Regions from separate parts of the Cysteiniphilum sp. GTC20157 genome, predicted to be linked through region 1. Evidence: riboswitches for the same ligand, from Rfam matches in the RefSeq annotation. Region 1 holds a riboswitch; the other holds the start of a gene.

Region 1 (3,197 bases):
CCTGGACGCAGTCCATCACCTAAAGAAAAAGCGACATCATAGGCTTTCATAATTTCACAAATCTCATCAAAATGCGTATAGATGAAGCTCTCCTTATGATGTGCAATACACCATTTGGCAATGATTGAGCCGCCGCGCGAGACAATGCCTGTTAGTCTCTTAGCGGTTAGATGAATATATTTCAAACGCACACCGGCATGAATAGTGAAATAACTCACTCCCTGCTCGGCTTGCTCAATCAGGATATCGCGAAAGATCTCCCATGTCAGTTTTTCTGCTTGACCGTCGACTTTTTCAAGTGCTTGATAAATTGGCACCGTACCAATTGGCACAGGCGAGTTACGAATAATCCACTCACGCGTTTGATGAATATTTTTACCCGTTGAGAGATCCATTACTGTATCCGCACCCCAGCGTGTGGCGATCACCATTTTTTCGACTTCTTCAGCAATTGAGGAGCTCACCGCTGATGTCCCAATATTGGCATTGATTTTGACACTGAAATTGCGCCCAATAATCATCGGCTCCATTTCTGGATGATTGATGTTACTTGGAATAATCGCGCGTCCCAAGGCAATCTCTTGGCGCACAAATTCAGGTGTAATTTCTTTAGGAATATTTGCCCCAAAATCAACACCTGAATGCTGCTTAAGTAAAATAGGATCTTGAATATGCGCATTTGCACGCTTTAAGTTCTCACGCAGTGCAACATAGCGCATTTCTTTGGTGATTATTCCGCGACGCGCGTAATGCATTTGTGTGACATTACTGCCTTGTTTTGCTTTTAATGGCTTAGCGCGCTTGGGAAATGCTAAATCTTTTTGTGTATGCGTAAATTCGGCACTAAAGTCTGTTAATGCTTCGATTTCATTATTGTCTTTGATCCACGCTTGGCGCAATTTAGGTAAACCCTCAACCAAATCATGCTTGTAAGACTCATCACTATATTGACCTGAGGTATCATATACTGCAATTTCAGGGTTTTGCACACGACCTTGCTCAGTTAACGTATCGCTCTGAGCAATATAGCGAAAAGGCACGTGAAGATTATCGTCCGTCTGAAGATATTTTTTGCATGATGCAGGATAGGCTGCTTGTAAATCAGCTGATAAGGTCAATGATGCTTTGTCGCTACTTGATCTATTTGATGCTGTTTTTTTATGCTGTGGCATGTATGGCTCCTTATATTTTGCCTTTTACATGCGTAGGAAAACTTTTTGTGATATATCGCGCCAATCATTTTAAGCACAGTACAAAATACAAATCGCTATAACAACTTCCTACGCTAGTACTAACTAGTTCAGGTACAAAGGGTTACAAAATTTGCATTTTGCTCTCAGCCAACGGCACCCCTGTTGTAAACGCGATTTATCGTAAAGTAATTTTTTGGAGGTGTCTACTGCTAGATTTTGTTCTTAACATAATCGGCTAAGCCTAAATGTTTGCCCAAAAGGGCTCATCGCACCCTGCGCGTAAATCGAAGCAATGCGCTCGGCATCAGTCGAAGTGGGTAAGCTCAGGAAAATAACACTTCATAGAGGCTTCGACTTACACTCAGCCAGTGCTCATACAATCAAAATGAGTCGAAATATTGTCATCACCACATAATCTTACCTAGAAGTGCGGAAATAGCATTTGGAAATATGCATGGGTGAGCGTTTGACCGACAAAAGGATACAATACTCCAGCAATTGCGATGGAGGGACCAAAAGGGATTAGCGAAGCTCCTTGTCGCTTTATTAAGCTTATGACAATAGCAAACACAATGCCGATTACCGCACTGGTGAATATTAAAAATAATAGACTAGGTGCGCCAAACCAGGCGCCAAGTGCTGCCATTAACTTAAAGTCACCATAGCCCATCCCTTCTTTCTTGGTAATCAGCTTAAACAACCAGAATACTATCCACAATATGCCATAACCAAGAACAGCACCTAATATTGCCTGTATTGGCGAGCTAAAAATAAATGCGCAATTTATTAATAGCCCAAGCCATAACAAAGGTAAGGTTAGATTATCAGGCAACATAAAATGTTTAAGATCAATCATCGTTAATGGGATTAAAAAGAAATACATCAAGCATAACAACAAAGCTGCAGGTGTGACTCCAAAATAATACAGCGTGAGAAGCACTAAAAGACCGCTAATTAATTCAACACTTGGATAAAGTAAAGATATTTTACTGTGGCAAAAGCTGCATTTGCCACGTAAAAAGATAAAGCTTAAAAGGGGGATATTATGCCATGGTTTTAATGGGTGATGGCACACCGGACAAGCTGACTGGCGATGGATATTCTCGGATGAACTCTCATCTATATCAGGTTGCGAGATATCGAGCATATCATAAGCTTGATCTTTATATTGTTTATCTAAGATTTTAGGTAAGCGTGTGATGACCACATTTAAAAAACTGCCAACACAGACAGCAACAATGGTTGCCGCAATGATAATAATAGCTGCTATCTCGTTTAAAAATTCCATAAACACATTCAAAAAACTAATTTCTTATGAGTATATACTGATTAAAAAAAGCGAAAACAAAAACTTTGGTAATTGATGCTTAACCGAGCATCAATATTACGATATACCACTCGTGAATCATTTTGCGTTGTTTAATGTCAAAGAAGTTTTTGATGATTTTGAGTCATTGGATTGCAGGCAATAGCAAGGACTATTAGCAATATCAAATGGCTCAAAAGAACAAGAAATTCAATGGCAGAAAGACTGTAAAATGGTTTGCGGGTGGTATATACTTGCCGGTGTTTTCGTTTTTGTGTCGATCAGAACATGAAAATTTTGTTAAACAAACCATAAAGTTAAATAGTGAGAAAGATATGAATTTACATGAATATCAAGCAAAACAGCTTTTTGCTGAATACGGCTTACCGGTATCAAAAGGTTATGCTGTTGAAAGCGTTGAAGAAGCGTTGGTTGCTGTTGATAAAATTGGTGGTGACATGTGGGTTGTTAAGGCTCAGGTTCACGCAGGCGGTCGCGGTAAAGCGGGTGGCGTGAAGCTAGTTTCTAACAAGGAAGATGTTGCTAATTTTGTGAAAAACATGATGGGTACACGTCTTGTTACTTTCCAAACCGATGAAAACGGTCAGCCAGTTAGCAAAATCCTTATCGAAAGCTGCACTGATATTGCCAAAGAATTATATCTAAGCGCGGTTGTTGATCGTAGCACGCGTCGTATT
Region 2 (3,197 bases), 1.0 Mb from region 1:
ACGCATCAAGGGCATGGCAATCGCCAACAACACTTTTACCAAGAAGGTGATTTTAGTGGTTATGAGGATATCTTTGGTGAATTTTTCCGCCAACAGCATAACCAGCGTCAAGGGCGTAAACAAGGTTTTGCAATGAACGGTCAGGATTTGCATACCAAGGTTGAAATTAGCGTAAACGATGCTTTAGCAGGTGTTGAGCGTGAGCTGCATTTTGCTTATCAGGCAGTTAATGACGAGGGACTAGTTGTTGAGAAAACGAAACGTCTAAAAGTTAAAATTCCTAAAGCCGTTGGCAATCATCAACAAATCCGTCTAAAAGGCCAAGGAGAAGCAGGTGTTGGCGGTGGCTTAAGTGGTAATTTATATCTTGAGATCATTGTTCAGTCTGATAAACAATACAAAGTAGTTGGTAATGATATTTATAGTCATATCCCCATAGCGCCTTGGGAGGCGGCGTTAGGTGCTGAGATTAATTTACCAACACCACATGGTCAGATAAAGCTTAAGGTGCCAGAGCATACCCAAAGTGGTAAAAAAATGCGCTTAAAAGGTAAAGGCTTGGCAGGTGGTGATTTTTATGTGGTGCTAGATGTTATATTGCCGCCTGCGGTATCAGCAGCACAAAAAGCATTTTATCAAAACATGGCCACTGAGATGGCGTTTGATCCGCGTAAAGATCTATTAGGAGCATAAAGATGACGGAGATGATTATAAAAAGTGACTATATTAGCATTGTTGAGTTATCCGAAATGTTATGTGTGCCACAAACTATTATTATCGAATGGATTGAGCATGATGTGGTAAGTGCTAAAGTGCAAGCGGATAGTTATTATGTTTCAGCATATGATATTGCACGCGCTAAATCAGCGATGCGTTTAATGCGTGATTTAGGTGTTAATCCATCGGGCATTTCAATTATTTTAAGTTTAAGAGAAAAAATAAAAGAACTAGAGGCGGTTGTTTCTGTTAATATATACCGCTCGTAAATCATTTTGCGGTGTTAGATGTCGAAGAGGTTTTTGATGTTTTTGGGTGATGGAACTGCAGACAATAGCTGAGACTATTGGCAAAATTGCATCACCCAAAAGGGCATAAAATTCAATGACAGAAATGCTGTAAAATGGTTTATGGGCGGTATAAGCTAATCTCAGGCTTGTTTAGGTCAAAAATACATACTAGAATGATGCCAACAACAGGGGTGCATTTTGCTGAGAAGGTTTTACCTAACCCTTTGTACCTGAACTAGTTAATCCTAGCGTAGGAAGTTGCTAAAGTGTGTGTCGTGCATTATTTTTCTATCTTCCTGTGCATATGTAAAGCCAAGCCAAGGGGAAAATCAAAGCGTGATCGGTCATATTAGCATTAACATATCATTTGTTATTTATTGCATTTATTTTTTGCCACAGATTATTCATAACCAATTAAAACACCAAGCAGGACATATTAGTCATGGCACGCATTTGTTGATGGTTGTTGCTAATGTTTTGGATCTGATTTATGGTTTTGATTTGCAATGGCAATACCGTGCCGTCACGATGTTGACTTTGGCATGTTTGTTATTCCAACAGTGGCAAATATACCGTGATAGCAAACATTCAAATCAAGGAGCAAATATAAACGCTAAAAATTATAACTTTCATATTATATGCTTGCTTATTATTGCTGTTGGTATTGCTTTGGTCAGTTTACATAACTTAAACAATACAATGTTAGAAAACATCGGCTTTATCAGTATGTTTTGCTATGCGGTTTATTGGCTGCCGCAAATTATAAAAAATATCAAAGAGAAAAATGCCACAGGGTTTAGCTTAATTTTTCTAGTATTAAACGTGTTAGCACTGGTTTGTGATGAAATATCTGCATTAAGCTTTGGTTGGCCACTGCCGAGTATTATCAGTCCTATTGTGATTTTAAGCTTACTATTTATTATGGTTGGGCAATACTATTACTACCAACGTCTGAGAATGATTATTGATTAGCACTAAATTGGTGCTATATCAATAATTTTGATATACAAATCAAGAAACTTCAGTATGCTAGGCACTATCAATTGATCTAGCATAAGATAGTTTAAATATGGCTGTTTCTGAATTAGAACGCTATCAAGCAAGTAAAAAAGTCACCATTGTTGGGATGTTTGTTAATACCATTCTGGCGCTATTAAAAATGTTGATTGGTCTAGTCGGTGGCTCGCCTGCATTATTCGCCGATGGCGTGCATTCATTTTCGGATTTATTAAGTGATATTATGGTATTGTTTGCCGCAAAACATGCCAATAAAGGCGCTGATAGCAATCACCCGTATGGACATGAGCGCATTGAGACTTTAGCAACCGTTATCTTATCAATCATTTTAATCCTGGTGGCATTACTCATTACTTATCATGCGTTAGCTAATTGGTTTACGGGAGAATTAGTGATTCCCGATCAATGGACCATTTATGCTGCTATTTTCTCGATTTTAGCCAATGAAGGACTTTTTCGTTATACGATGGTCACAGCTAATCGCATTGATTCTGATCTTTTACGTGCTAATGCTTGGCATAGTCGATCAGATATGTGGTCATCTGTTGTCGTACTTATCGGCTTAATCGGTAGTATGCTTGGTTTGATGTGGATGGATGCATTAGCAGCAATGATTGTGTCGATTATGATTGGTAAGATGGGTGTTAAGTGGTGTTATAAAGCACTATCTGAGTTGGTAGATACCGGTGTGGATGATGAATTATTGCATCAAATTGAAGAGATTATTAGAAATGTTGATGGTGTTAAACATCATCACTGCTTACGCACGCGTCAAATGGCAGGACAAGTGGTACTTGATGTGCATATTTTGGTTGATTCGCATATCACGGCATCAGAAGGGCATTATATTGCGGAACATGTTCGCGGTGCTCTGACCTTAGCAATTGACAATATTAAAGATATTACAGTCCATGTCGATGTTGCTGAGCACCCTGAGGAAATTGTTAACCCTCAAGATATGCCGCCAGCGCGTAAAGAGATCTTGCAACAATTAGCAACTTACATTGACGAAAAGCATCAAAACGTTGATTTATGTCAAATTGAGATGTTTGTTTATTACTATCCTAAACGGATTGAGTTATACTTACTGGCGCCGGCTAAGGAGCTGGAAATATTGCAGTTAATTGATGTGGAGCGTTTCCAGATCAATGGTGTTGGATCAACTAATGTGAA

Evidence for each region. Region 1 has a riboswitch for thiamine pyrophosphate ahead of thiC (phosphomethylpyrimidine synthase ThiC). Riboswitches for the same ligand answer to the same signal wherever they lie in the genome.
Region 2: another riboswitch for thiamine pyrophosphate. It lies ahead of ACZ5V8_RS04565 (PQ-loop repeat-containing protein); the one in region 1 lies ahead of thiC (phosphomethylpyrimidine synthase ThiC).

The regions. Positions count from the first base shown of each region.
Region 1 is NZ_AP044698.1:2,478,294-2,481,490, forward strand. It holds gene thiC (phosphomethylpyrimidine synthase ThiC) at 1-1,172, opposite strand, end outside; TPP riboswitch at 1,261-1,364, opposite strand; gene ACZ5V8_RS11225 (prepilin peptidase) at 1,615-2,481, opposite strand; gene sucC (ADP-forming succinate--CoA ligase subunit beta) at 2,835-3,197, shown strand, end outside.
Region 2 is NZ_AP044698.1:1,018,351-1,021,547, forward strand. It holds gene ACZ5V8_RS04555 (DnaJ C-terminal domain-containing protein) at 1-693, shown strand, start outside; gene ACZ5V8_RS04560 (chaperone modulator CbpM) at 696-986, shown strand; TPP riboswitch at 1,185-1,281, shown strand; gene ACZ5V8_RS04565 (PQ-loop repeat-containing protein) at 1,344-1,979, shown strand; gene ACZ5V8_RS04570 (cation diffusion facilitator family transporter) at 2,077-3,197, shown strand, end outside.